2 regions of the Nocardia sp. 149-1B genome follow, and region 2 is predicted to be linked to the other one. Evidence: riboswitches for the same ligand, from Rfam matches in the RefSeq annotation. Region 2 holds a riboswitch; the other holds the start of a gene.
The links. A riboswitch is a leader RNA that binds a small molecule or an ion and turns the genes downstream of it on or off. The one in region 2 is predicted to bind cyclic di-AMP.
Positions count from the first base shown of each region.

Region 1: it holds a riboswitch for cyclic di-AMP, as region 2 does, so the genes downstream of both, AC3ANS_RS17350 (C40 family peptidase) here and AC3ANS_RS07945 (C40 family peptidase) in region 2, are expected to answer to the same signal.

Region 1 is NZ_CM173233.1:3,615,823-3,630,525, forward strand. It holds gene AC3ANS_RS17340 (acyl-CoA carboxylase subunit beta) at 1-1,530, opposite strand, end outside; gene AC3ANS_RS17345 (methylmalonyl-CoA carboxytransferase subunit 5S) at 1,571-3,127, opposite strand; gene AC3ANS_RS17350 (C40 family peptidase) at 3,279-3,794, opposite strand; cyclic di-AMP (ydaO/yuaA leader) riboswitch at 3,823-3,891, opposite strand; gene AC3ANS_RS17355 (HAD-IIA family hydrolase) at 4,272-5,063, opposite strand; gene AC3ANS_RS17360 (ATP-binding protein) at 5,098-6,309, opposite strand; gene AC3ANS_RS17365 (response regulator transcription factor) at 6,302-6,994, opposite strand; gene AC3ANS_RS17370 (S24/S26 family peptidase) at 7,039-7,650, opposite strand; gene AC3ANS_RS17375 (hypothetical protein) at 7,874-8,395, opposite strand; gene ligD (non-homologous end-joining DNA ligase) at 8,529-9,440, opposite strand; gene AC3ANS_RS17385 (L,D-transpeptidase family protein) at 9,448-10,140, opposite strand; gene ligD (non-homologous end-joining DNA ligase) at 10,137-11,060, opposite strand; gene ku (non-homologous end joining protein Ku) at 11,165-12,157, shown strand; gene AC3ANS_RS17400 (YciI family protein) at 12,233-12,595, shown strand; gene AC3ANS_RS17405 (RNA polymerase sigma factor) at 12,592-13,914, shown strand; gene AC3ANS_RS17410 (VOC family protein) at 13,927-14,682, shown strand; gene AC3ANS_RS17415 (SDR family NAD(P)-dependent oxidoreductase) at 14,654-14,703, opposite strand, start outside.
Region 2 is NZ_CM173233.1:1,651,950-1,666,652, reverse strand. It holds gene AC3ANS_RS07975 (type II secretion system F family protein) at 1-575, shown strand, start outside; gene AC3ANS_RS07970 (sensor histidine kinase) at 575-2,185, shown strand; gene AC3ANS_RS07965 (response regulator) at 2,182-2,829, shown strand; gene AC3ANS_RS07960 (Flp family type IVb pilin) at 3,078-3,296, shown strand; gene AC3ANS_RS07955 (M48 family metallopeptidase) at 3,365-4,603, opposite strand; gene AC3ANS_RS07950 (hypothetical protein) at 4,600-5,823, opposite strand; gene AC3ANS_RS07945 (C40 family peptidase) at 5,889-6,824, opposite strand; cyclic di-AMP (ydaO/yuaA leader) riboswitch at 6,885-7,043, opposite strand; gene AC3ANS_RS07940 (hypothetical protein) at 7,204-7,413, opposite strand; gene AC3ANS_RS07935 (hypothetical protein) at 7,415-8,350, opposite strand; gene AC3ANS_RS07930 (class I SAM-dependent methyltransferase) at 8,347-9,060, opposite strand; gene AC3ANS_RS07925 (hypothetical protein) at 9,057-11,015, opposite strand; gene AC3ANS_RS07920 (glycosyltransferase family 2 protein) at 11,012-11,932, opposite strand; gene AC3ANS_RS07915 (NYN domain-containing protein) at 11,989-13,272, opposite strand; gene AC3ANS_RS07910 (hypothetical protein) at 13,283-13,558, opposite strand; gene AC3ANS_RS07905 (DEDD exonuclease domain-containing protein) at 13,693-14,703, shown strand, end outside.

The sequences.
Region 1 (14,703 bases), 2.0 Mb from region 2:
GCCCAACCCGTGCTTCTTGGCGGGCCGCACGTCGCGCTTGCTGGCCAGCATCTCCAGCGCCCGCGACAGCTCGGCCCGGGTGCAGCAGGGGTCGATGATGTCGTCGACCAGGCCGCGGCCGGCCGCGACGTACGGCGTGGAGAACGTGGAGCGGTACTCCTCGACCAGCTCCGCGCGCTTGGCCTCGGGGTCGTCGGCCTCGGCGATCTCGCGGCGGAACACGATCTCGGCGGCACCCTCGGCACCCATCACCGCGATCTCGGCGGTCGGCCAGGCGAACACCTTGTCGGCACCCAGGTCCTTGGAACACATCGCGACGTACGCGCCGCCGTAGGCCTTGCGCAGCACGACCGTGAGCTTCGGGACGGTGGCGGCGGAGTAGGCGTAGAGCAGCTTGGCACCGTGGCGGATGATGCCCCCGTGCTCCTGGGCGACACCGGGCAGGAAGCCCGGCACGTCGACCAGCGTGACCAGCGGGATGTTGAACGCGTTGCAGAACCGCACGAACCAGGAGCCCTTGTCGGAGGCGTTGATGTCGAGCACGCCCGACATCACGCTGGGCTGGTTGGCGATGATGCCGACCGTGCGGCCGGTGATGCGGCCGAAGCCGATCACGATGTTCTGGGCGTAGCCGGCCTGCACCTCGAGGAAGTCCGACCGGTCGACGAGGTGCGCGATGACCTCGCGGACGTCGTAGCCCTTCTTGTCCGAGAGCGGCACGATCTTCTGCAGCTCCGGGTCGGGCTCGATCGTGTCGTCGGGGTTGACGATCGGCGGGTCCTCGGTGTTGTTCTGCGGCAGGAAGCTGAGCAGCTTCTTCGCGATCAGGATCGCCTGGTCGTCGTCGTCGGCCACGAAGTGGATCACGCCGGAACGTGCCATGTGGGCGTCGGCGCCGCCGAGTGCGTCGGAGGTGACCTGCTCACCGGTGACCTGGGCGATGACGTTCGGCCCGGTGATGAACATGTGGGCCTTGCGGGTCTGGATGATGAAGTCGGTCAGCGCCGGGGAGTACGCCGCGCCGCCCGCGCACGGGCCGGCGATGATCGCGACCTGCGGGACGACACCGGACAGCAGCACGTTGTTGTAGAAGACCCGGCCGTAGCCGGCCAGCGAACCGATGCCCTCCTGGACCCGGGCGCCGCCGGAGTCGTTGATGAACACGAACGGCGTACCGGTCGTCAGGCTGGCCTTCATCATCGCGACGACCTTGTTGCTGTGGACCTCGCCCGCCGAGCCGCCCGCGACCGTGAAGTCCTGGCTGGCCACGTGGACCGGGCGACCGAGGACGGCACCCTCGCCGGTGACGACACCGTCGGCGGGGTAGTCGGCCTTGTCGAGCCCGAAGTACGTCGACTGGTGCCGGGCGAACATGCCCGTCTCCTGGAACGTCCCGTCGTCCAGCAGGGCGGCGATCCGCTCGCGGGCCGTCAGCTTGCCGGCGTCGCGCTGCTTCTGCAGGCGGGCCTCACCGCCGCCCAGCTCGACCTGGTGGCGCCGCTCGGCGAGCTCGGCGATCCGGTCCTCCATGGACGCGTGGTGGTGCTTGTTCTTGCTCACCGTGATCCCTTCAGGCTCGCTCGACGGTCACGTCGTGCTTGTGACCGTTCAGCGAGACGGCGTAGTGGATGGGGCCCTTGACCGGGCCGGTGCCGGGGGTGGCAGCGGCGGCGAGCTTCTCGGCCGCCTGCTGTGCTGGGTCCTTGCCGACGTTCTTCGGGCCCTCGGGCCGCTCGAGGAAGAACTTCGGCGCGACACCCGGGAACATCGCGTAGGTCAGCACGTCCTCGTCGCTGCCGTCGGCGCCCTCGAGGGCGTTGGCCTCGTCGCAGAGCTTCTGCCACTCGGGCTCGAGCAGGTCGGCGGGCCGGACCGTGATCGGGTCCTTCTTGGTCTGCACGTGCGCTGCCTCGACGATCTCAGGGTCGCGCGGGCCGATGGCCTCGCCGTAGTAGCCGAGCATCAGGTCGGCGAACTCCGCGGTGAGCACCTTGTAGGGGCCCATCAGCACGTTGAACACGGCCTGGGTGCCGACGATCTGGCTGGACGGGGTCACCAGCGGCGGGTAGCCGGCGGCCTTGCGGACCCGCGGCACCTCCTCGAGGACCTCCTTGAGGCGGTCGCCCGCGCCCTGCTGGCGCAGCTGCGACTCCATGTTCGAGATCATGCCGCCGGGGATCTGGCTCTTGAAGATCTCGGTCTCGACGCCGGTGATCGCGGACATGAACTCGGTGTACTTCGGCCGCACCACCGCGAAGTGGTCCTTGATCTTGAGCAGCCGCTCGTCGTCGAGGTTGGTCTCGTACGGCGTGCCGTGCAGCATCTCGACCAGCGACTCGGTCGGGTTGTGCCCCGGGCCCATCGAGACCGAGGAGATCGCGGTGTCGACCACGTCGGCGCCGGCCTCGATCGCCTTCATCAGGCTGACCAGCGTGACGCCGGTGGTGGCGTGGCAGTGCACGTGGACGCGCACGTCCTGGCCCAGCGACTCCTTGATCGCCCCGACGATGTCGAAGGCCGGCTGCGGCCGCAGCAGCGCCGCCATGTCCTTGAGGCAGAGCGAGTCGCAGCCGAGCTCCATCAGCTCGTTGGCCATGTCGACGTAGCCCTGCACGGTGTGCAGCGGGCTCTCGGTGTAGCAGATCGTGCCCTGGGCGTGCTTGCCGACTCGGCGCACCGCCTTGATGGCCTCGCGCACGTTGCGCACGTCGTTGAGGGCGTCGAAGGTCCGGTAGACGTCCATGCCGTTCTCGGCGGACTTCTCGACGAACTTGTTGACGACCGTGTCCTCGTAGTGGCGGTAGCCGAGGAGGTTCTGGCCGCGCAGCAGCATCTGCAGCTTGCTGTTGGGCATCAGCCTGCGGAAGGTCCGAAGCCGCTTCCACGGGTCCTCGTTGAGGAAGCGGATGCACGCGTCGTACGTCGCGCCGCCCCAGCACTCGACGGACCAGTAGCCCGCCGCGTCGATGTCCGCGCACGCGTCGACCATGTCCTCGAGCGCCATGCGGGTCGCCATCAGGCTCTGATGGGCGTCGCGCAGGATCAGCTCGGTGACCCCGATCTCTCGTCGTGCCGCGGCCGCGCCGGTGGCGCCGACGCCCCCTGTCTCGGTGTCGCCGTTGGTCATGGCCTCACTCTCGCAGAGAGGTAAAGCCCCTGCCCCGGGTCCTTGGTCCCTCGTCCCCGGGCCGTTGCTCGTCCGTCCGCGCGTGGTCCCGGGAACAGGGTCCCGGGACCGGCCCGGACGGCGTGCAGACGCGCCGACTCGACCCTCTACGTCAGTGGAAGCGCAGGGTCCCGGGGAACCACTGGTCGGTCCACACCCGCTCGGTGCGCACGCGCGCGCCGGAGTACGGCGCGTGGAGGACCCACCGGTGACCGTGGATGAAGCCGGCGTACACGCCGACGTGGTAGACCCCGCCACCGTCGTAGAAGAAGATCAGGTCGCCGCGGCGCATGGCGCTGCGCTTGATCCGCGTGGCGAAGTGCGCCTGGGCCGCCGACGTGCGCGGGATGTGTGAGAACCCCGCCCGGCGGAAGCTGTAGAACGTCAGGCCCGAGCAGTCGAAGGCGTTCGGGCCGGCGGCGCCGGAGGCGTACGGGTCGCCCTTCTGGTGCACGGCGATGCGCGTCGCGAGGCCCACCTTGCGGAGCGTGGCCTTGCGGGCCGCCCGCTGCTGGGTCTGCCGGTCGGTGGCCGTGGCGCCGTGGGCGCGGTCGAGGGTGACGGGTGCGGTGGTGAGCAGCCCGATGACGAGGGCGCCGCTGGCGAGGGCGCGCAGGATGAGGGTCATGTGCGTGGTTTCCTTCCCACGCCTGTGAGGTGAGCTGTCGGGTTCGGGCGTGGAAGGTGCCCGGCCACCGGCTGGTGGCTTCACCCCGAGCGGTCCCGTGCAGGAGCCTGCTGAACAACACGCTCTGCTGCGCGTCGCGCTGGACGCACGCTGGCGGCGTTGCCGTCGGTCGTCGGGCATCCAGCCCGCCTTCCCTCCGGCGCCTTGCCATCGCACGCCCATCGCGACGCTCGCGACGAGCAGTTGTTCAGCAGCCTCCTAGAGCGGGACCGCGAAGGTGGGTCCCCCACTCCTGCCCCGGATGTTGTCGACCGGTCACGGACGGGCAGGACTCGGCGTACCCGCGACCGGTTGTGCATGGTGCAAACGGTCGGGGACGTTAACCAGACGGCGCGCCCGATCGCGAGTCGGCGGACCGGGTCGAGGGTGGCCCGGGCCACACTCCCCGCGTGGATCGGCCGTCCGGTTGGACGAACGTCACATCGCGGCGGGCTCCACGAGCTCGAGCAGGTCGGCCACGGAGTCGACCACGCGGGTGGGCCGGTAGGGGAAGGTAGCCACCTGCTCGGGGCGTGTCGAGCCGGTCGTGACCAGGATCGTGCGCAGGCCGGCCTCGAGCCCGCTGATGATGTCGGTGTCCATCCGGTCGCCGACCATGACCGTGGTCTCGGAGTGCGCCTCGAGGCGGTTCAGCGCGCTGCGCATCATCAGCGGGTTCGGCTTGCCGATGAAGTACGGCTGGCGCCCGGTCGCGGTGCTGATCAGCGCGGCCACCGACCCGGTGGCCGGCAGCATGCCCTGCTGGCTCGGCCCGCTCACGTCGGGGTTGGTGGCGATGAAGCGGGCGCCGCCGTCGACCAGCCGGATCGCCCGGGTGATCGCCTCGAAGGAGTAGGTGCGGGTCTCCCCCAGCACCACGTAGTCGGGGTCCCGGTCGGTCATCACGTAGCCGATGTCGTGCAGCGCCGTGGTCAGGCCGGCCTCGCCGACGACGTACGCCGTCCCGTGCGGCCGCTGGTCGTCGAGGAACTGAGCGGTCGCGAGCGCCGAGGTCCAGATCGCGTCCTCGGGCACGTCGATGCCGCTGCCGAGCAGCCGGGCACGCAGGTCGCGCGGGGTGAAGATCGAGTTGTTCGTCAGCACCAGGAACCGCCGCCCGGAGGCCTGCAGGGCCGAGATGAACTCCTGGGCGCCCGGGATCGGCACCTCCTCGTGGACGAGCACGCCGTCCATGTCGGTCAGCCAGGTCTCGATCGGGCGGTGGGTCATGGGGCCCATTGTCCCCGGACGGTCGTCCCGACGCTCACCGACGCGGCAGCAGCACCTCGATGCCGTCGGCCGGGTGGGCGCCGGTCACCCGCCCACCGAGCGCCTCGACGACCGAGGTCACCTGGGCGATGCGGTCCATCGGCTCGGCGCCGTCCGCCTCCCGGCCACGCTCCTCGCACTCGACGCGGATGCGCAGGTGGCCGCCCTGCTCGCCGTGGAACACGATGCGCACGGACCCCGCGCCGCGGCGTACGACGTCGGCGAGCAGCAGGTCGGTGACGTGCTCGACGGGTCCGGGCGTGTAGGTCAGCGTCAGGTCGCCCTCGGCGGCCGCGGTCAGCATGCGGTTGCGGACCCCGAGCCGGTCGGCCCAGCGCTGCGCGAGCTGGGTGGCCAGGTCGACGAGCGGCAGCTCGGCTCCGGCCACCAGGCTGCCGCGCCGCGTCATCTCGACCAGCTCGGAGGCGACCGCACCGACCTCCTCGACCGCGGCGAGGCTGCGCGTCGCGGCCGCCTGCACGTCGGGCGGGACGTCGTCGCGCAGGGTCAGGTCCTCCAGCTCGAGGCGCAGACCGGTCAGCGGGGTGCGCAGCACGTGCGAGGCGTGCTCGGCGAAGGCCCGCTCACGGTGCACCCGGTCCTCCAGCTGGTGCGCGCTGGCGCGCAGCGCGATCGAGATCGCGCGCGCCTCGGGGATGCGGGTGCGGGGCAGCTCGAGGTCGAACCGGCCGCGACCCAGCGCGGCGGCGGCGATGGCCAGCCGCTGGAACGGCGAGGACAGGGCCGAGGCGATGAGGAACCCGGCGATGCCGGCGACGACGGCGATCAGGACGAACAGCGCGGCGATCGACCCGGTGTCGCGGCCGACGATGTCTCGGATGACCTGGGGTGACTGGCTCAGCGTGAGCTGGCCGCCGTCGAGCGCGAGGACCGTGGACAGGTCGGAGTCGGGGTCGTCGCTCCCCGCGTAGTCGTGGCCGTGCACGACCAGCGAGTCGCCGCGGGCGGGGTCGTACTCCAGGCGGCTGTCCGGGCTCACCAGACCGCTCAGGAACGCGTCGTCGATCTCGCCGCCGGCGGCCGCTCGGTCGTCGACGATCGCGCCGATCAGCTCCACCTCCTGGCGCAGGTGGACGCCCTCCTGCTCCTGGATCAGGTCGCGGAGCACGAATGAGCGGACGATGCCGGCCCCGAGGAGCAGGATGATGGTGAGGACGACGAACGCAGCGGTGAGGCGCTCACGCATCTGCGGTTCCGCCTTCGAGGCGGAATCCCACGCCTCGAACGGCCACCACTCGGTCGGTCACACCCACGCTCTCGAGCTTCTGGCGCAGCCGTCCGATGGTGACGTCGAGCGTCTTCGTCGAGCCGTACCAGTTCTCGTCCCACACGTCGGCCATCAGCCGGCCGCGGGAGACGACCTTGTCCCGGTTGGCGGCGAGGATGTTCAGCACCTCGAACTCCTTGCCGGTCAACGGGACCTCCTCCTCCCCGGCGTACACCCGCCGGGCATCCACGTCGATGCGCAGCCCGCCGGGCTTTGCGTCCTCGGCCACGGCCGAGGTGGAGGAGGTACGGCGCAGCAGGGCGCGCACGCGCGCCTGCAGCTCGGCCAGGCCGAACGGCTTGGCCAGGTAGTCGTCAGCCCCGTAGTCGAGCCCGACCACCCGGTCGAGCTCGCCGGCACGGGCGGTGACGATCATGATCGCCCCCTCGAACCCCGCCTCCCGGGCGCGACGGCACACCTCGAGGCCGTCGATGTCCGGGAGACCGAGGTCGAGGATCACGACCTCGGGGGAGGTCGCCAGGGTGTCCAGGGCCTTCTGGCCGCTGTCCACCCACGAGACGTCGTACCCTTCGCGCTCCAGCGTCCGGACGAGAGGGAACGCGATGTCCTCCTCGTCCTCCACGACTAGAACTCGGTGCGCCATGGGAGGGAGCATAGGGCCCGAGGCACCCGCTCCGAGGAGAGTGCTCAACCTTCGCCCCCCCGTGTCTCGCGTGACGCGGTCGCTGGCGGGGGCGCGCTCGCCGTACCAGGGTCGGCCCGGCGCGCCGCGGCCGCCTCCCGGCGCCGGCGGATCTCCGCGGCGATCACGAGCACGAGGAGCGCGATGGCGCCGGCCAGCAGGGTCCTGGTGATCGGGTGGCAGATCACCAGGTAGACGTACCCGACCCACGGCAGGGTGCGGACCACCCGGGGCAGCGTGGGGCCGGAGGGCTGCAGCACCCACGGGTCGCGAGCCGGCTCGGCGTCGCCGCGGGTGATGATCCCCTCGGGGCCGATGTGCACGATCCGGTGGGTCACGAGACCGTCGACCCCGGCGCTCGCGGGTGGCCGGAACGTGATGACGTCCCCACGTCGCAGGTCACCGACCGGGACCGCGCGCTCGAGGACGATCGCCCCCTGCGGGATCCCGCCCTCGGCACCGCTGTCCATGGAGCCGCCGGACATGACGTAGCGGTCCAGGCCCAGGCCGATCGGCAGCAGGACGAGGACCGAGACGGGCGCGAGGATGACCACGAGCACGAGCAAGCGCCCCCACGGCGTCGACGCCGGGCGGTGCGGGGAGGTCGTGATCTCCATGCGGGGATGTCTCCGAGTGCGGGTCAGGGAGGATGCCCGTCCGACGCTTCCCCACTCAGCGCCGGACAGACAGGTCCTCCGGGATGGGCGGGCCGTTCGGCGCGCCCCCCAGGTGCGCCGTACGACTCGTCCAGGTTCGGGCCCGTCCGGTGGTCCCACGCGCTCCCCCCCGGTGCGCGTGGCCGTCTGGTCCCGATGGTCCGATCAGTGCAGGTGGTTCCCCCTAGCCGAAGGAACTCGAGGTGCCAGGTGCGGAGTTGACCCACGTGTACGACGCCGACGCGGGTGCGCCCTGGTTGGCGAACGGCGCGTCGTCGGGCAGCGACACCGTGAACGTGAACGTGCTCGAACCCCTGGGCTCGAGCGTGCCCACGTCCTGCGCGATGTCGCTCATGGCGGCGAAGTCGCCGTCGTACAGCGTGCGTCCGTCCTGGTCGATCACCAGGTGCAGCTCCCCGTCCGCGAACGGCGCGGGGTCTCCGGTCTCCTGGAAGGACAGCCTCGACGGGGCACCACCGGAGTTGCGGATGGTGACGCTGCGAGACACAGACTCACCGGGCTCGATCTTGCTGATGGTCAGCGTCGCGCCCTGGTTGTCGTCGGCCAGCAACCGGATCCCGGAGGCTCCCTCGCTGGCGCTCGTCCAGGGGACGCCCATCGCCATCGCCAGCAAACCGGCGCCCACGACGCTGCCGACAGGAAGAATGAGCTTCCTGGCCGTGGTGGCAGCTGTCGTGGTGGTCATGTCATCCCCTGATGCTCAGTGCTTCATCCTCAAGGTAGGCACGCTCGCTCCACGTCGGATGAACACGATCGCCACGGAAGATCCACCATTCGGTAACAGATTTCGTCGACGTCCGGGCCCCGATCCGCCGATCTCAGCCGGGTACGGCGAACAGGTCGCCGTGGTCGGCGACCCGCTCCAGGACCTCTTCGAACCGGAACTGACCCAGCTCCATCGGGTCGTCCGAGCCCGCCTCGACCTCGGCCCACGTCACGGGTGTCGCCACCGTCGGCAGCTCCCGGCCGCGCAGGGAGTACGGCGAGATCGTGGTCTTCGAGCCGGAGTTCTGGGACCAGTCGAGGAACACCTTCCCCGAGCGCCGCGCCTTGGTCATCGTCGCGGTGACCAGCGCTGGGTGCTCGGCCTGGAGCTCCTCGGCGACCTCCTTGGCCAGCGCCGTCGACTCCTCCGGCGGCAGCGGGTCCGGCAGCGCGGCGTACAGGTGCAGGCCCTTGCTGCCGCTGGTGACCGGGGTGGCGCCCAGGCCGCGCTCGGCCAGCCGGTCGCGCACCATCAGCGCCACCTGGCAGCACTCGTGCAGGCCCGCGGGCTCGCCCGGGTCGAGGTCGATCACGAGGCGGTCGGCGCCGCGCGGGCGGCCCCGGCCGTCGACCGTCCACTGGTGGACGTGCAGCTCGAGCGCAGCGAGGTTGACCAGCCAGGTGAGCGTCGCGAGGTCCTCCACGATCGGGAACACCAACGTGTCACCCGCGGACTGGGCGCGCGACCCGGTGGTCGGGACCTTCGCCGTACGCACCCAGGAGGGCGTGCGCGCTGGGACGTTCTTCTCGAAGAAGCTGCCGTCCTGCACCCCGTGCGGCCATCGGATGCGCGTCACGCACCGGTCCGCGAGGTGCGGCAGCAGCACCGGAGCGACCTGGGCGTAGTAGTTGAGCACCTCGCCCTTGGTGGTGCCGGTGCGGGGATAGAGCACCTTGTGCAGGTTGCTGATCGTCAGCGTGCGGCCATCGACCTCGACGCGGACTTCCTCCTTCTCGGCGGCCACGACGCCCTCAGCGGCCGATCGCGATCACGGGCCGCTGGTCGGGGTCGAGCCGGAACATCAGCGCCCGGATGAACCGCCGCGGCGCGCTCACGCAGCCGGCAGTCGCCCCGGAGCCGTTGACGTGCAGGAAGATCCCCGCGCCTCGGTGCCGGACCTGGCGGGCGTTGAAGCTGGTGACGATCGACCACTCGTACTGCACGGGGTAGTCGGTGAGGCGCTCGGAGCCGTTCGGGGCGCTGACCGGGAGCCGCCAGCGGAACCCGCCCTGGCGCTGGTTGCGGTAGCGGTTGTAGAACTCGCTGCCGTTGTCCTCCACCCAGAAGTCGCCGCTCCGGATCCTGCGGTAGCGCAGGCCCCAGGCCGGGTCCGCGCGGTGGGTGCCGAACGCCCAGGGCAGGTCGTAGGTGCCGAGCGGCGTCGTGCCGGTGCCCTGGTGGCGGTGCCGTCCGGCCACCAGGCCGCCGTACCCGATCCGGCCGTCGGTCGCCTGCAGCCGCTGCTCCCAGCGCCCGTCGCGCTGGACCCACCAGGTGACCCGGGCGCGGTAGCCGGTCGTGTGGTTGACCGTGACGACCTGGGTGGTGCCGTCGCGCAGGCGTACGTCGACGCCGTCGAGCCGCACGTGCACGGGGTCGGCGATGGCGGCGGGGGCCGGCGTCAGCAGCGTGAGCGCCAGGACAACTAGCAGGACACGGGTCATGTGCGCAGGTCCTCCGGGGTGAGGTCGGAGCGGACCCCCTGGAACGAGGGCTGGCGCAGGCGCTCGTACCCGACTCCGTGGGTGTCGATGTCCACCACGACCACCGGTTCGAGCCAGTGGGTGCCCCGAGCGTCGACCAACGGCACCTCGTCGGCGAACGGGCTGTCGGCTCGGCCGAGTCCGGCGACGAGCCCGGCCAGCGCCGCGCCCTGCTTGGGCCCGATGCCACTGCCGACCCGGCCGCGGTAGAGCAGGCCATCGGGACCCGGCTCCCCGACGAGCAGCGAGGCCAGCCGGTCGGTGGTGCCCTCCTGGGGCCGCCAGCCGCCCACGACGTAGGTCACCCGGTGCCGGTGGGCGAACTTCTGCCAGTGCGGGGAGCGCTCCCCGAACACATAGCGCGACGTGCGCCGCTTGCTGACGATGCCCTCGAAGCCCTGCTGGAGGGTCGCGTCGTACAGCATCGCCCCGTCGTCGTACGCGGCCGGGACCTGCCAGGTGCCGTCGAGCTCGAGGCCGGTGAGCAGCTCACGGCGTACGTCGAGCGGCTCGCCGGTCAGGCCGCGGCCGTCGAGCCGGAGCAGGTCGAAGACCATGTAGGTCGCCGGCACCTCCCGCGAGAGCCGGGCGGCGGTGGTCGCCTTGCGCACGTGCATCCGCTCCTGGAGCGTGCGGAAGTCGGGCAGCCCGCGGGCGTTGAGGGCGATGATCTCCCCGTCGACGAGCAGGTCCCGCTCACCCAGCGGGCTGGTCGCGAGCTCGGGCCAGGCGATCGTGATGGCGTTCTCGTTGCGACTGGTCATCCGCAGCTCGCCACCGGTCACGTCCGTCAGGGCGCGAACGCCGTCCCACTTGACCTCGTGCGCCCAGGCGTCGCCGGCGGGCACGTGCCGGCCCTGGGTGGCGAGCATGGGGCGCATGGGCCCATCCTGCCTGAGGCGATGACTCCGGGCATTCCCATGAGTCACACTGGGCACTTACTCCGGGGACCACGGCGGGCACCCCACGACGAGGAGGACAGCGGATGCGTGCGATCTGGAAGGGCGCGGTGTCCTTCGGGCTGGTCAGCGTGCCCGTGAAGCTCTACGCCGCGACCGAGTCGCACGACGTGTCGTTCCGCCAGGTGCACGCGAAGGACGGCGGCCGGATCAAGTACCAACGGGTGTGCTCGCTCGATGGCGAGGAGGTGCCGTACGCCGACATCGCCAAGGGCTACGAGACCGAGGACGGCGAGATGGTGATCCTCACCGACGACGACCTCGCCGAGCTGCCGTCGACCTCCTCGCGCGAGATCGCGGTGGAGAAGTTCGTGCCCTCGGACCAGATCGACCCGATGCTGTTCGAGAAGTCCTACTACCTCGAGCCCGAGAAGTCCGGGGCGAAGCCCTACGCGCTGCTGCGCCAGGCGCTGCTGGACGCCGACCGGATGGCCGTGGTCACCGTGGCGCTGCGCCAGCGCACCTCGGTCGCGGTCCTGCGCGTGCGCTCCACCGACAAGGGCGACGTCATCGTGCTGCAGACCATGATGTGGCCCGACGAGGTCCGCACCCCCGACTTCTCCGTCGAGACCGGCGACGTCAAGCCGGCCGAGGTCAAGATGGCCAACATGCTCGTCGAGACGCTGGCGGGTGACTTCGAGCCCGCCGACTTCGAGGACGACTACGCCGAGGCCGTCGAGGCGGTCGTCAAGGCCAAGATCGAGGGCGGCGAGGTCAAGCGCACCGCCACGTCGACCAAGTCCTCCGGCGAGGTCGTCGACCTGCTCGCCGCGCTGCAGCGCTCCGTCGACGCGGCCAAGTCCGCGCGGGGCGAGGCACCCACCGGCTCGGGGTCCGACTCGGACGAGGACGAGGACGAGTCGAAGGACGAGGCGATGCCCGCGAAGAAGGCGGCGACCAAGAAGGCGCCGGCCACGAAGGCGGCCACGAAGAAGACGGCTGCGAAGAAGGCCCCGGCGAAGAAGACCGCCGCCAAGAAGGCACCCGCCAAGAAGGCCGCGGCCCGCAAGGCGAGCTGAGCGAGGCCGGCTGTCGAAACCGGGGCCGCTCGTCCGACGTACTCCTGACAACACCCGCGACAGCAGGAGGCACCGATGCGCTACATCACGTTCGTGAAGATGATCGAGGATCTCGGCGAGCCGCCCCCGGCGCTCGTGGAGGCGATGGGCGCCGAGATGGGCCAGGCCTTCGCCGACGGCACCATGCTCGAGGCCGGCGGCCTGTCGGGGATGCGCGACAGCACCGAGATCCACCTCCGCTCCGGCGCGATCACCCAGGTCGACGGGCCCTACGCCGAGGGCAAGGAGGTCGCCGGCGGCTACGCGATCACCGAGGTGCGCAGCCACGAGGAGGCCGTCGAGGGCGCCCGCCGGGTGCTCGAGCTGCACCAGCAGCACTGGCCAGGCTGGGAGGGCTCGGTCGAGATCCGGCAGATGTTCAGCGCTCCGGGACAGTGACGGGGCACCCACCGGCCCCCACCCCGACGGCCCAGGCGATCACGGCGGTCTGGCGGCGCGAGTCGGTGCGGCTCGTGGCCGCCCTGGCCCGGATGATCCGCGACCTCGACCTGGCCGAGGACCTTGCACAGGACGCCCTGGTCGCCGCACTGGAGACGTGGCCCGACCAGGGCGTCCCGGCCAACCCCGGGGCGTGGCTGACCGCGGTGGCCAAGCGCCGGGCGATCGACCAGTTCCGGCGCAACGACACGCTGCGCCGGCGTACGGCCGAGATCGCCCACGACCTCGCGCGTGCCGGGGAGGAGACGGTGATGCCCGACCTCGACGAGGCCGTCGACCACATCGAGGACGACGTGCTGAGGCTCGCGTTCCTGTGCTGCCATCCCAGCCTGCCACCGGAGTCGCGGACCGCGCTGACGCTGCGCCTGGTCGGCGGCCTGACGACCGGCGAGATCGCCCGCGCCTACCTGGTCAAGGAGGCCACGATGGGCCAGCGGATCTCCCGGGCCAAGCGGCAGCTCGCCCGGAGCGGCGCCACGATGGAGGCGCCGGTGGGCCGCGAGCGAGACGAACGGCTGGGCGATGTCATGGCCGTCGTCTACCTGGTCTTCAACGAGGGGTACGCAGCGTCCGCGGGCGAGGGCTGGACGCGGCCCGAGCTGTGCCTGGAGGCGATGCGGCTGGCCCGGATGCTCAGCACGCTGGTCCCCGACGACCCCGAGGTCCTCGGGTTGCAGGCCCTGCTGGAGCTGCAGGGCTCACGGCTCGCCGCCCGCCGCGCCGAGGACGGCACCCCGGTGCTGCTCGAGGCCCAGGACCGGCGCCGGTGGGACCGGCTGCTGATCCGGCGCGGACTCCGAGCGCTCGACCGGGCCGAGGCGCTGGGCCGTGCCGGGCGCCCGGTCGGCACCTACGTCCTGCAGGCGTCGATCGCTGCGTGCCACGCCCGGGCCGTCCGCGCGGAGGACACCGACTGGAGGGCGATCGCCCGGCTCTACGACGTACTCGCGCGGGCCGCGCCGGGCCCGGTGGTCGAGGTCAACCGCGCGGTGGCTCACGGCCGCGCCTTCGGGCCCGACGCCGGGCTCGCCGTCCTCGACGCGGTGGCGGGCGACCCGTCCCTGGCGTCCTCGCCGGTGCCGGCCGCGGTCCGGGGGGACCTGCTCGAGCACGCCGGTCGCCACCACGCGGCCGCGGACGCCTTCCGCGAGGCCGCGCGCCGGAGCAACAATGCCGACGAGCGCCGGCTGCTGGAGCGTCGCGCCGATGAGAACGCCGGCCGCGGCCGGTCTGATCGAGCAGCACCGTCCCCCACCTGAAGGAGCAGGCCGATGAGCACGATTCCCGGCGAGCCAATCTGGATCGAGCTTTTCACCCCCGACGTCGGGGGCGCCAAGGCGTTCTACGCCGGCCTGTTCGGCTGGACCGCTGTCGACTCCGGCCCCGAGTTCGGTGGGTACGTGACGTTCGAGCGCGACGGCGTGCAGGTCGCCGGGTGCATGCGCAACGACGGCCAGGGCATCAACGCGTGGAACGTCTACCTGGAGAGCAACGACGCGGCCGACACCGTCGCGATGGCGAAGGCCAACTGCGGGCAGGTGCTGCTGGAGCCGATGCAGGTCGGCGACCTCGGCCACATGGCGTGGGTGACCGACCCGGCCGGCGCCGCGGTCGGCGTCTGGCAGCCGCTGAGCATGCCGGGCTTCGGGGTCCGTGGCGAGGTGGGGGCGCCCGCGTGGTTCGAGGTGCTCAGCAGCGACTACGACGCGGTGATCCCGTTCTACGAGAACGTCTTCGGCTGGACCACCCACACCATGAGCGACTCCGAGGGCTTCCGCTACACCACCCTCGGCATGGACGACGGGGCCCGCGCCGGGATCATGGACGCCCGCGAGCTGCTGGCCGGTGGTCCCTCCCACTGGCAGTTCTACGTCCAGGTGCCCGACACCGACGTTGCGGTCGCGACGGCGATCGAGCTCGGCGGATCACAGGTGATGCCTCCCGACGACTCGCCGTTCGGCCGGCTCGCCTCGATCGCCGACCCCAGCGGGATCTCGTTCATGGTGATGGCTCCGCCGACGAGCTGACCCTCACCCCGCGTGCCGCCT
Region 2 (14,703 bases):
TCGGCTCCGGCGTCGTCGCCCTGCTCCTCGAACCGGCGACCCCCGTGCTGGTGCTCCTCCTCCTGGCGGGCCTCGTCATCGGCTTCTTCACCCCGGGCCTGTACCTGTACCAGAAGGGCTACGACCGGGCCGAGCGGATCCGGCGCGAGCTGCCGGACGCGATCGACCTGCTCACGATCAGCGTCGAGGCCGGGCTCGGCTTCGATGCCGCCGTCCAGCAGGTCGCCCGCCACACCGAGGGCCCGCTCGCCGAGGAGCTCGCCCGGGTGCTGCGCGAGATGCAGCTCGGCCAGAGCCGGGCGGCGTCCCTGCGCGCCCTGGCCGCCCGCACCACGGTCGCAGAGCTGCGCACCTTCGTCGGGGCGATGGTGCAGGCCGACTCGCTCGGCATCCCGATCGCGCAGGTGCTGCGGGTGCAGTCCCGAGAGATCCGGGTCAAGCGCCGCCAGCACGCCGAGGAGCGCGCCCAGAAGGTGCCGGTGAAGATGACGGTCCCGTTGATCTTCTGCATCCTCCCCTGCCTGTTCGTGGTCGTCCTCGGTCCGGCGGTCCTCAGCATCATGGACACGTTCTGATGCCGACCCAGACGGTCCGCGCGCGCCGCGGTTGGCACCTGTTCCGGATCGCCGGGGCCGCCCGGCTGTGCGCGCTCGTCGCGCTGCTCGCGCCCGCGCTGTGGACCCAGGACACCCCGGCCCTGCTCGCGCTGCTCGCGATCGGCGGCACCTGGCTGCTCGGTGAGCTCTCCGAGCTCAACCGGTCGCTGCCGGTCTGGCTGACGACGGTGCTCGAGCCGCTCACGGTGGGCGCGGTCTGCGGCGTCGCGCTGCACACCTCGACCGCCATGCTCGGCGCCCTCGCCATCGGGCCATTGACGGCGGCGTTGCGCGCCGGAGCCGCCGGGGCGTCCCTGGCGATCATCTCCGAGCTCGGGGCGCTGCTCACGGTCGCGCTCGGCGCGGGACGACCGGTCAGCAACGACGAGGGGCTCGCGATCATGACCTGGAGCGTCGCCGCCATCGGGCTCGGCATGATCGCGACGTACCTGCACGCGGTGCTGCGTCGCGGGCCGGACCCGCTGGGCGCCTACCACGACGCCCAGGCGCTGATCCGGCAGCTGATCGAGCTGTCCGACGACTTCGGCTCCGGGCTCGACCCCGCCACGCTCGGGACCCGGCTCCTGGACTCGGTCCGCGACGACCTGCCCGCCGAGGTGCTGACGGTCTACGTCGCCCCGGTCCGAGACCTCTCCCCTCTCGTCACCTGGTCCCTGGGCCCTTCGCCCGAGCGCGACCCGGTCGAGGAGATCGCCACCACGTGCTGGTGGGCGGACCGCGCGATCATCGACGGCCAGGCGTTCGCGTTCCCCCTGCACTCGGGCGGCACGACCGTGGGCGTCGTGGCCGGGCTGCTGTCCGAGCGCCTCGACGCCGGTCAGCTGGGGCTCGAGGAGCGCATCCGCGCGCTGAGCGCGCGGCTCGCCGCGAGCGTCGTCCGTCTCGACACGGCCCTGCTGTTCGAGACCCTGCGCGACCGCGCGACGGCCCGCGAGCGCAGCCGGCTGGCCCGGGAGATGCACGACGGTCTCGCGCAGGACATCGCATCACTCGGCTACCTCGTCGACGCGCTGGCGGCCGACCCGGGCAGTCCGGCGCAGAGCGCCCGGATCGAGGCCCTGCGCCAGCGGATCACGTCGGTGGTCTCCGAGGTGCGTGGGTCGGTCCTGACGCTGCGCACCGGCGTGGGCGAGAGCGCGAGCCTGGGAGCCGCCCTCGGCAGCCTGGCCCGCCAGCTCACCGAGTCCTCCGGCATCCCCGTGCACGTCACGCTCGACGAGCGGGAGACCCGGCTGCGTCCGGAGGTCGAGGCCGAGCTGTTCCGGATCGCCCAGCAGGCGATGACCAACGCCGTGCAGCACGCCGGCGCCAGCGCCATCGACGTGCACTGCCGGGTTCGGCCGCCGCGCGCGGTGCTGATCGTGCGCGACGACGGCACCGGGCTCGGCCCGGCCCGGCGCGACTCCCAGGGACTCGAGATCATGCGGGAGCGCGCTGCCCTGATCGGCGGGCGCCTCGACGTACACCCGCAGCGGCCCCACGGCACCAGCGTGACGGTGCGCGTGCCCGCTCCGGCGGCACCCGTCGAGATCGTGGCGGCGGCCCAGGACGACGTGGTGACCGCGTGACCTCCGTGCTGCTCGTCGACGACCACGAGCTGATCCGCAGCGGCCTCGCGGCCGTCATCGAGCTCGAGGACGACCTCACGGTCGTCGGTACGGCGGCGACCATGGCCGCCGGGCTGGCCGCGGTCGCCGACCTGCGGCCCGACGTCGTGGTCGCCGACCTCCAGCTCCCCGACGGCACCGGGCTCGACATCGCCCGGGCCGTACGCCGCGAGAGCGACACGATCGGCCTCGTGGTGCTCACCATGCACTCGGGCGACGACCAGATCTTCGCGGCCATGGAGGCCGGCGCGTCCGGGTTCGTCGGCAAGGACGCGCCCGCGCAGGAGGTCGTCCGCACGATCCGGCACGCGGCGGTCTCGCCGCGCTCGTTCGTGTGCAGCGGGCTGGCCGACGCGATGGTGCGCCGGGTCGGGGCGACCACGGCCCGGCTCTCCGACCGTGAGCACGACGTGCTGCTGCTGCTCGCCGACGGCCTGGGCACCGCGGTGATCGCCGAGCGGCTGTTCATGAGCGAGTCGACGGCGAAGTCGCACATCGCGCACATCTACCAGAAGCTCGGCGCCGTCAACCGCGCCCAGGCGCTGGTCACCGCGATGCGGGTCGGGCTGCTCTCCAGCGTGCGCCCGACCGACGCCGCGCACTGAGCTCAGCCTCGCTCGTCGCGACCTAGCTTTCGGGACCTTGGTCCCGGGACCTTGGTCCCGCCCGGCCTAGCCCACCCGAGCGGTGCGAACGATGTCCGTTCGGCGCCGAGGCCTAGTCATTTCGGGCTATCCAGACGCGAGCGTTCTCCTGATCCGGGTGACTGCAGTCACAGGACACGATGACGCCCGAGGGGTTGAGGGACCCCTCCGGTCCGATCTCGGGACCAACATGGAGAGGGAGAAACACCATGCTCGAGTTCCTGCGGAACATGTTCACGATGCAGCGCAACCGCAACGAGCGCGGCGCGTCCGCCGTGGAGTACGGGTTGCTGGTGGGAGGCATCGCCGCGCTGATCGTCGTCCTCGTGTTCGCTCTGGGCAGCAACGTGACAAGCATGTTCAGGGACACCTGCACCAATGTGGCCGGAGGCAGCGCGACCGACACCGCGAACACCGCCTGCCCCTGATAGCTCGTCGAGCCATCCAGTGGCCGCGGACCGCGAGGTCCGCGGCCACTGTCATGTCCGGGCCGTGCTCAGGAGTGGTCCCCCAGCTGCCGGGCGATCGCGATCCGGGTCATCGTGGTGGGGTGCGAGCCGAACCAGAACTGCGACCACGCGGGCGGGGTCAGGTCGGCCAGCGAGTGCAGCGCGAGCTGGCGCTGCACCCCGATGAACGCCTCGGGGTCGTGGGTGGTCTCGAGGGCGTCGACGTCGGCTCGGGTCTCGATCTGCCGGCTGATGCCGTTCTGCACCGGGCTCGCGAGCAGCGTGCCGATGGCCAGCAGCGCGAGCACCAGCGGCACCACCGCGGGGTCGCCCATCTGCGGGCGGCGGCGCCCGACCAGCAGTCCCAGCAGCCCGACGCCGAACACCGCTCCGGCCGCACCGAGCAGCGAGCCGGTGAGCACGTCGTCGTGGCGGGCGTGCCCGAGCTCGTGGGCGACCACCGAGAGCGCCTGGTCGCGCGGCACGTCGTCGACGAGGTTGTCGTAGAGCACCACCCGGCGGGTGCTGCCGAAGCCGGAGACGTACGCGTTGAGCGTGGTCGTACGCCGGGAGGCGTCCGCGACCAGCACGTCGTCGACGGCCACGTGCTCACGTGCGGCGAGCTCGAGCACCTCGGTGCGCAGCGGCCCGTCGGGCAGTGAGGTGAAGGAGTTGAACAGCGGCTCGATGACGACCGGGTAGACGAACGACCCGGCCAGCACCAGCGCCCCCAGCAGACCGCCGGCCACGGCCGGCCAGGCCCGCGTCCAGCGCCGGGCACACGCCACCAGGACGATCAGCACGATCGAGGTCGCGACGATCCCCACCAGCTCGTTCTTCACCAGGTCGGCCGCGAACCCCGGCCACGACTGGTGTGTGAGCCCGTGGTCGCGGGCATGGCGGCGCAGCAGCACGGCGAACGGCAGCGTGATCACCCGCCCGACCACCGCCAGGACCGCCACGGCGAGCACGACCCGCACCCACCACCAGCCCCGCAACCGCCGCGCGAGCCGTTCGCCCCAGGGGCCGAGACCCAGCACGCAGGCGACTGCGAGCGACACCGCAAGCGAGCTCCAGCTCCACACCCGCGCCCACCGGGCGAAGTCCTCGCCACGCTCGATCTCGGCCGGGGTGAACACCGAGGCCGCGTCGGCGGGCCCGGGGGTGCCGCCGGGGACCGGGTGCCACGGCACGAGCCAGGCGGCGAGCACGACGAACGCGAGTCCGCCGAGGAGGGTCACGGCGAGCGCCACGCGGCGTTCACCTCGGACGGGCGGGGTCCTCACCCGGTCGATTGTGGCAGGGCCAGGTCTACGAGCAGGTGGCGCCACTGCTCGGTCAGGTCGCGGGTCGACATGCCGAACACCGACTCCAGGGCGGCGCCCACCGGGCGGCCGCCGTCCACCGCCCGGTAGAACCGCACCAGGCCGGCCTGGCCGCCGTCCTGCGCGAGCAGGCGGCAGGCGAGCCAGGCGCTCTCGTACGTCGCTCCCAGGTGGGTCGCGCGGGTGCCGAACTCGGCGGCCCCGGGCAGCGCCCGGGGAGCACCGTCGCGACGCACCTCGGCGATGATCTGGGCCGCCGAGCGCGAGACCGGCAGATCGACGTCGCGCAGCGCGACGTAGTCGGCGAACCCCTCTAGCAGCCACAGCGGCATCTGACTGGTCCACGCGTTCGCCGCGACATGCGTGGCCTCGTGGCTCATCACGACCTGGGCGCCGGTGGGGCGCAGGCCGGCGTAGACGTCGGGGTTCACGAACACGTGCACGGGCGCGTCGGGGGCGAGCGAGCCGTCCGTCGAGGTGGTGACCGCGGCGATCTGGTCGTAGGTGCCCGGCTCGGCGTTCAGCGCCTGGTCGAGCTCGTCGACCGAGCTCGGCACCTCGACCACGAGGCCGCGGTCCCAGTCGGGGAGCACGCGGCGTACGACGGGGACCGCGGTCGTGGCCCGCCGCGCGTAGCGGTCGGCCTCGGCGGCGGTCCCGTCCACCAGCACCAGGGTCCGCGCGGTGCGCCGCACCTGCAGCGGGCCCGTGAGCCACAGCGGCGACACCCGGTCGCCGCCGCCGAACCCGGTCAGGGCCACCGCGTCGCCCTCCTGCCGCAGGTGCACGGTCACCTCGGCGTGCGCCGAGGACCGGTCGAAGCCCGCGAACCGCCAGGTGGCGTCGACGGCGGCGGTCCAGGAGCCGTCGGCGGCCGGGGCGCCCTCGGCGTCGACGTAGCGCAACGTGAAGTCGGCGACGTCGAGCTGGTCGGCGTTGTGCACCAGCGCCGAGAGCAGCGCGGCCGCGGCGGGGTCGTCGGCCGGCGCGAGCGCCTCGGCCGCGGCGGCGTCATCGGCACCGACCGCACGCTGGAACCTCGCCAGGGTCTGGGCCGCCAGGCCGGGCGACGCGCTCTGCGACTGGGGATGCGGCGTGGAGGCGACGTAGACGTCGTCGTCGGTCAGCCACCAGGCGAACAGCCCGGTGGCCACCACCAGGCACAGCGAGAGGCCGGCCACCCACCATCGTGGACGACCGGCCTCTCTGCGTTGGTCGGTGGTGTCGCTCACCAGTCGGCCGAGGATCAGCCGGGGCGGACCGCGCCGGAGTAGGGCATCGAGAACACGCTGGACACCGTGACGCCGGTGCCGGGGTTGGCCGCGTGGACGATCAGGCCGTTGCCGATGTACATGCCGACGTGGCTGATCGGGCTGTAGTAGAACACCAGGTCACCGGGCTGCAGGTCGCTGGAGGCGATGTGCGGACCGGAGCTGAACTGGGCGCTCGAGGAGTGCGGGAGCGCCACGCCGGCCTGGGCCCAGGCCATCATCGTGAGCCCGGAGCAGTCGAACGCGCTCGGCCCGGCAGCGCCGTAGACGTAGGCGTCGCCCACCTGAGCCAGGGCGTACTGGACCGCCGCGGCCGCGCGCCCCGAGGCGGGGACGTCGGAGGGGGCCCGGACCGTGCCGCGGGACAGGATGTCCTCGCGCTCCTGGGCCTTGAGGTCGGAGAGCAGCGACTTGGCGGCGGAGAGCTTCTCGTCGATCGTGGCCTTCTCGGTGGCCAGCTTCTTCTCGAGCTCGGCGACGTCACCGGCGCGCTTGCTGGTGGCGTCGCTGCGGATGTCGAGCGACTTCAGCTCGGTGGCGTAGTCGTCGAACAGCTGCGACTGCATGTCGTTGAAGGCCGACATCGTGGAGAGCTGGGAGAGGAAGGCCTGCGGGTCGTCGGAGACGACGACCTGGCCGACCGCGGTCAGGCTCTGGCCTTCGTACTGCCGGACCACGGAGTCCTGGACCTGCTCGCGCACGACCTGGAGCCGGGCGTCCTGGCGGTCCTGGTCCGCGCGCAGCGAGCCGAGGTCGCTCTGGAGGGCGTGGAGCTGGAGCTTGGCGTCGTTGTAGCGCTCGGAAGCCTGCTCCGCCTCGTGGTAGAGCCGGTCGACCCGGGCCTGGACGTCGGTGATGTCGGGCTGCGCCTGCGCGGGCGAGGAGGGCATGAGGCCCACCGCCGCGATCATGGCGCCACCGGACAAGATGGTGATCAGTCGCTTCCGGCCGTTCAGCACGAGCGGGCGCTCTCCCTTGCACGTCGTACGCCTACCGGGTGAGCTGACGGATTCGGGCACGACATTTGCCCTACGCCTCGAGAGGCGATTCACCCCAGGTGGTCCAGGACCACCGATGGTTCCCCGGCTCCCGGACCGGCGAACCGGTCCGAGACTCAGCGCGGTGGCCGCGCGGATCCGAATGATCCACACCCACGGCCACCTGAGCCACACACGTTAATGCGCCTCTCGGGCAGCGGCCAAGTTTCCGGGGATGTCGCCGTGAGTTTCTCGTCACGCGGGACCGATCTTTACCCGGGCAACGCCTCAGGAGTCACACGGGTCACATCCGTCACGCCGACTCGACCACGGGTGGACCGTCGACGGCCTGAACGAGACGCAACGGCGGGACCAGCCCGCCCTGGGCGAGGACGTCGAGGGCGCGGCGCCCGTCGTCGTCGAAGGTGAGCTCGGGCGGGGGCCCGAGCAGCACCGTCACCACGCAGTCGTGGCAGTGCAGACCCCGCACCTCGCAGGAGTCACAGTCGATTCGCGTCGTCATGTCAAGAACGGTCGCAGGGACCACCGACACCCGGACCCGACAGCGCCACCTGCCGGCGTGTCGCCCGGACCGCCAGCCACGAGCCCAGGGCCAGCAGCAGGTCGCCGCCGGTGTGCAGCACCCGGGTCAGGAGCGCCAGCGCCGTGGCGGTCGTGACCCCCGTGACCGGTGCCAGCAGCGCGATCAGCGTGACCTCGCGGGCGCCCACACCCGCTGGCGCGAGCACGACCACCACGCCCACGGCGTACGCCGTCGTGAACGCCCCGGCCGCGACCGGGAAGAGCGCGACCGACGGCTCGGGCGCCAGCGCCAGCACCGCCGCCGCGTAGCAGCTCCACGTCACTGCCATCAGGCCCACCAGCACGCCCACCCCGGGCAGCGAGAGCCGCAGCGCGCGCCCGCCGCCGGCGACCGCCGAGCCGGCCCGGTTGACGGCGTACGGCGTCAACCCGGCCGCGCAGACCGCGATCCCGCCGGCCACCAGCCACCACGGGACGCCGGGGTCCCAGGCCCCGCTGAGCGCGAACGACCCCGCCACGAGCCCCGAGGTGGCGAGGTTGAGCCACAGGAACGTCAGCGAGGTGCCGATCGTGACCCGCGCGGGCACGTCGAACCCGCGGGCCAGGCCGGCGTGCGCGCCCATCGACCACACAGAGCCCGGGATGTACTTGCCGAGCTGGCCGACGAAGAACACCGCCCGACCCTCCCCCGGCGGCAGCCGGTGGCCGTAGCCCGCGAGGAGCCGCAGCCACGCCACGCTGGTGACGAGCAGGCCCGCCACCACGAGCGCCGCCGCCACGGCCAGGCCGAGCGGCGACGTACGCCGGAGCACGTCCCCGAGCTCCTCGTGCTTGTCGTGCAGGCCCCACCACGCGAACCCGACCACCGCGGCCAGGAAGCAGCCGCGCAGCACGTCGATCCAGCGGCGGCGGCTCACGGCGCCTGCCCCAGGGTGATCAGCGCGGTGCGGGTCGGATAGGGCAGCGCCGGGGTGCGGCCGCGGGTCCAGCGCACCTCGGCCCGGGGGCCGAGCGCGGCGATCGCCTCCCGGTAGCGCGCCCGGTCGACGTTGTCGAACACCACCAGCCCGCCGTCGGCGAGCCGGTCGACCGCACGCTCCAGGCAGGCCTCGCGGGCCCGCCCGTCGACCACCACGAGGTCGAGCTCGCCGTCGACATCGTCGATCGCGTCGGCGTACGCCGTGAAGTCCAGGCCCTCGAAGCCCCGCTTGGCCGAGCGGACTCCGCCCGGGCCACGGCGTGGTTCCACCACCCGCAGGGACACGTTGTCCGCGTCGCGAGCGGCGAGGGCCGCGGCCGTGCGAGCCGCCCATCCCGGGTCGTGCTCGACGCTCACCACCGCACCGGCCCGTCCTGCCAGCCAGGCCGTCGAGGCACCCGAGCCCCATTCGAGCACGCGGGCGCCCGGGCGCTCGCGCAGGAACTCCTCGACCGCGTCCGCCGAGGCGAGCGTCCACCAGGGCACGTCCAGGTCGAGCATGTCGTCGAGGTCGTAGATCGAGAGCCACGAGCGCACCCACAGCGCGGTCCGCGAGCGCCGGGCGGCCAGGTCGAGGGGACCGAGCAGCCCGGTGACCTGGAGCAGCCGGCGCACGGCCCGCAGCGTCGCGACGTAGATCCTCTTCACCGGTCCTCCTCGGTCGCGTCGGAGACGCGCAGCGTCAGCAGCCGCAGGTCCCCGTCGGCATCGGTCACCCTGATCACGAGCCGGCCCTCGCCGTACGCCGAAGCCACGGCGGCCGGCACGTCGGCAGCGAAGTCGTCGCCGGTGCCGCCCACCTGGACGGACGAGCCGTTGACCTCCAGGGCGATGCCGGGTCGGCCCAGCGCGCTGCCGCGCAGCACCAGGTCGTGACCGAGCGCCCAGCCGGGCAGCACGAAACCCAGCCCGGCGCTGCGCTGCGCCAGCCCGATGCCCGGGTCGTCGTGGTGCACCGACCACCCGTCGAGCATCATGTCGCCGCCGGACCAGCCGTGGTCGAGGTCGAGACCGCCCGCGGGGTAGTCCTCGAGGACGAGGTCGCAGCGGGCGACGTAGGACATCGTGACCGTCCGCCACCACAGGTGCCGGGTCACGTCGGCCAGGCGGGTGCAGTTCGACCCGATCCGGTCGACGCCGCTGACCGTCGCGAGGAACTCGGTCGGGCCGGCGCTCCACGTGCCCTGCCGCTGGTCGTCGTAGGCCGCCAACGGCCCGACCACGTAGGTCGCGCAGTTCTCGCGACCGTCGTTGGACTCGCGCACGAAGACGCCGTCCTCGGTGTGCGGCTGGCACACCACGAAGCCGCCGCGCGGGATCGACGGCGCCAGCTCACGCACGCTCGTGCGCCAGTAGTCGGTCGGTAGGTCGTAGGTCGGCCACCGCTCCCCCACGTCGGGCGCGAGCGCCGCGGCCGGGATGCTCGAGTAGGCGTAGTTGTAGGGGAACAGCTGGACCTGGACGACCACCGGCGCCACGAGCGCGAGCGCCGCGAGCGACCAGCCCCGGCGGTGCGCGGCCACGGCCGCGATGCCGAGCGTCGCGAGCACGGCGAGCGCCGGGTAGGCGAACAGCAGCTGGCGCAGGCCGTTGTAGAGGTTCGAGCCCCGCGCGATCGACAGCAGCGGCAGGGCGAACGCCTGCAGCAGCACCACGACCAGCACGATGCGCGCCGGGTCGGCGCGGAGCCGGCGTACGGCGAGGACCGCGCCGAGACCGCCGAGCAGGAGCAGCAGCGTGGGGACCTCGGTGATCAGGAACGCCGGGACGTACCACCTGCTCCCGCTGGAGCCACCGAACTTCGAGGACTCCGACACCGAACCCGTCAGCGCCTCCCACGGCGTGCCGAACGGTGCCGGGTAGACGAGCGCGATCACACCGACGCCGACACCGATCGCCGTGACGACGGCCAGCGAGCGCGCGACCCGGTCGCCCCGCCCGAGCAGCAGAGCGGCCAGCGCCGCGAGGGCCAGGCCGGGCCAGATCCCGGGGCGGGTGCCGGCGGCCAGCACCACGCCGGCGGCCGCGGTCGCGGCTCCGGCGACCACCAGGCGACGCCGCCCGGCCACGGCGACCACCGCGAAGCCCAGCGACGCCAGCGTGTAGCCCGTCGAGACCGGCACGTCCTTGACGTTGAACATCGCGTGCCCGGTCCACGCCGGCATCGCGGCCAGCGCGGCCGCGGCGACCAGGCCCCAGCTCCACGACCGCAGCGCGAGCCGCGTCAGGGCCGCGACCGCGGCCAGTGCCGGGAGCGAGAGCAGGCCGACACCCAGGTGGCGCACGGCGTACGCCGTCGCGGTCGTCGACACCTCGCCGGCGCCGTCGACGCCCGTCAGCAGCCCCAGACCGTGCAGGAGCAGCATCGTCACCGGCGCGTAGACGTAGACGGTCCCCGCCCACGGACCGGGTGCGTCGCCGTGCAGGTCCTGGTCGAGGACGTACCACCCGGAGCTGCCGAGGTAGTTCCGCATCCTCAGCACGTGGTAGGTCTCGTCCCAGGACACCCCGATCCGCCAACCGCCCGCGAAGACCATCACGGTCGCGCAGGCCAGGACGGCCGCGGCCACGACGAGCAGAGGGCGGGGTACGCCAGCGGTCACGTGCGCTGGCCCAGGCCCCGGTTGCGCGCGTGCACGACCATCTCGGCGAGCAGACCGAACAGCGTGAGCTGCAACCCGGCCATGACCATCAGCACCCCGGCGATCAGCAGCGGCCGGTCGCCGATCGGCTCCCCGAGGGTCTTGACGACCGTCAGGTAGCCCAGCGTGAGGAAGCCGAGCAGCAGGCTGGCCATCCCGACGGCCCCGAACAGGTGGGAGGGGCGGTTCTCGTAGCTGAGCAGGAACCGCACCGTCAACAGGTCGGCGAACCCGCGCCAGAAGCGGGCCAGGCCGTACTTGCTCGACCCCGACATCCGGGCGTGGTGCTGCACCGGCACCTCGGAGACCCGGTGGCCCATGCCGTGGGCGATCACCGTCAGGTAGCGGTGCATCTCGCCGTACAGCATCGGCGAGACGTCCTCGGCGACCGCGGCGCGCATCGCCTTGTAGCCGGAGTTGAAGTCGCGGCCGGGTGCGCCCGAGAGGAGCCCGGTGGTCCGGTTGTAGACCCGGGAGGTCGTGCGCTTCACGAACCGGTCCTGGCGCACCAGCCGGGCTCCGGTGACCAGGTCCGCGCCGGCGTCGATGCGCTCGAGGAGCCGCTCCAGCTCGGCGGGGTCGTCCTGACCGTCGGCGTCCATCATCACGACCACGTCGGCGCCCCCGTCGAGCGCCCGCCGGAAGCCGCGCTGCAGCGCCGCGGCCTTGCCGAGGTTGTGGCGCAGCGTCTCGAGCTCGACCGAGGGGATCTCGGCCATCAGCGCCGCCATCACCTTCCCGGTGTCGTCGGTCGAGCCGTCGTCGACGACGAGCACGCGGCCCGACGGGTCGAACGTGGAGACCTCGGCGGCGATGCGCGGCACCAGCACGCGCAGGTTCTCGGCCTCGTCCAGCGCCGGTACGACGACCCACAACATGCGGCCAGCCTCGCGACGCCGGGTGAACGTGCCACGACGACGCCGCGACGAGGTCACTACGAGCGGGCGAGCAGCTCCACCAGCGCGGCGGGCGAGACCACCCGGGCGCCGCCGCGGGCCACGTCGTCGGCGACCGCCCGGTCGTCGGTGACCACGACGACCACCCGGCCGACCGGCTCGGCCGCCACCAGGTCACGCAGGACGTCGTCGGCGATCACCCCGCGCGGGCTGAACAGCACCTTGACCCCCCGCGGTGCGTGCACCGGCGGCCGGTGGTCGGAGTCGGCGGCGTCGAACACCACCGTGGTCTCGGCCCGGGTGCGGGCCACCACCGGCGCGAGCGCGGTCACGAGGCGGTTGCGCTGGGCCTCGAGCGGCGCGCTCGGCCACGCGGTCTTGGTGAGGTTGTAGCCGTCGACGAGCAGCCGGGCGCGGGGCATCGCGAGGTACTGCTCGAGCAGCGCCGCGCTCGAGGACCCCAGGGCGCCGGCGGAGCTGGGGTCGCGGCTGCCGGCGGCGGCGACGTCCGCCTCGACCCGGTCCCCGGGCGCCCCCGAGACCGTCGGCAGCGCGAGCTCGCGGCGCAGCCCGGTCGCGGCGTCGATCACGGTCTCCAGCAGCACCCGCGCCCGCAGCGTCGCGTCGTCGCGCTCCGATCGCGCCTCGCGACGGCCCCGGGCCGCCTCGGACTCGAAGCGCTCGACGAGCCCGCGCAACCGCCGGTTGTCCTTCTCCAGGGCCGCGCAGCGCTCCGCGGCCTCGGCCTCGGCGGCCTCGCGGGCGGTCGCGGCTTCCTCCGCCAGGCCGCGCGCCTCGCGCTCGGCGACCCGGGTGTCCCCCAGCTTGCGGCGCAACGCGGCGTTCTCGGCCTTGTACTCCTCGACCTGGGCCCGGTGCGCCGCCCGCAGGTCGCGCACGGCCTGCTCGGCATCGGCGAGCCGGGCACGCAACCGCTCGACCTCGCGGTCGGCACCCGTGGCCCGCTCGGGGGTGGCCGTCTCCGCGACCCGGCGTACGGCGTCGTCGACGCCCGCCGCCCAGCCCTCGGGGCGGGTCAGCCACAGCCGCGCCGCGCCGGCCGCCGGGTCGGCCTCGGGGTCGTCCGGCACCCGCGCGGCCACCTGGGTGCCGACCCGGGCCCGGAAGTCGTCGTCCGCGAGCGCGTCGGCGATCGCGGTGCCGCCCAGCCGGGCGCGCCGGGCGGGCGCGAAGTCGGCCACCCGGCGTACGGCGGCGGGCAGGCGCGGCACATCGGGCAGCGCATCGGCGGTGAGCGCGACGACGCGGGCGCGCACCGGCTCCGGGAGCTCGCCGAGCGAGCGGAGCACTGGATCGGTCACGGCTGGCTCGTCAGCCCGACCGGCTGTCGGAGCCGGCAGGCTCGCCCGCCGGCGCCGCGAGGTGTCTCGGCACGATCTCGATCGCGTCGGACCGGCCGCACCAGCGGCAGGTCACGGTGTCGACGGCCTCGGCGCGGACCTCGATCTCCTCGACCCGGTGGTCGCCGGCGAGGTCGAAGTGCCAGAACTCCGTGGTCCGGCGGCTCCGGGTGACGTCGAAGCGGGTGAGGTTGCCGCAGCCGGAGCAGCGCCAACGGTGACCGGCGTCGGGGATCCCGGGGGTCATCGCGCTCCTCTCCTGCTGGGCTCTCGGCGGTCGGGCCTGGTCCGGGCCTGGCCGGCCCGCTGAGAACACAGCCTATGCCTCCGACCCCGCGCGGCTCCCCAGGATTGTCGGCGCCCCGATCTAGCGTCGTCGACATGTCCACCACCCCGCGCAGCAGCGTCCGCGAGGCGCTCACCCGCTGGGAGTCGCAGCGCAGCTTCGACGAGCTCGGCCGCCCGCTGCGCGACATCACCTTCTGCGTGGTCGACCTGGAGACGACCGGTGGCTCGGCCGAGGGCGGGTCGATGATCACCGAGATCGGGGCGGTCAAGGTCCGCGGCGGCGAGGTGCTCGGCGAGTTCCAGACGCTGGTCAACCCGCGCACCGAGATCCCGGCGTTCATCGCGGTCCTCACCGGCATCAGCAACTCCATGGTCGCCGACGCGCCCCCGATCGAGTCGGCCCTCCCGGCGTTCCTCGAGTTCGCCGCCGGCACCGTGCTGGTCGCCCACAACGCGCCGTTCGACGTCGGCTTCCTGCGCCACTTCGCCGAGCAGCAGGGACGCCCGTGGCCGCGGTTCGAGGTGCTCGACACCGCCAAGCTGGCCCGCCGAGTCATCACCCGCGACGACGCCCCCAACTGCAAGCTGTCCTCGCTGGCCCGGGCGTTCGGGTCGACCACGACCCCCAACCACCGCGCGCTCTCCGACGCCCGGGCGACCGTCGACGTGCTCCACGGGCTGATGGAGCGGCTCGGGGGCGTCGGGGTCCACACGCTCGAGGAGCTGCAGACGTTCTCCTCGCGGGTCAGCTCCGCCCAGCGCCGCAAGCGCCACCTCGCCGAGGCGCTACCCCACGCCCCGGGCGTCTACCTGTTCCGCGACGACCGGTCCCGGGTGCTCTACGTCGGCACCTCCCGTGACCTGCGCACCCGCGTGCGCTCCTACTTCACCGCGTCGGAGACGCGGTCGCGGATGGGTGAGATGGTCGGCCTCGCCAGCACGGTCGACGGCATCGAGTGCGCGACTGCGCTCGAGGCCGAGGTCCGTGAGCTGCGGCTGATCGCCGAGCACAAGCCGAAGTACAACCGGCGCTCCCGGTTCCCCGAGAAGGTCCACTTCCTCAAGCTCACCCGGGAGCCGTGGCCGCGGCTCTCCCTGGTGCGC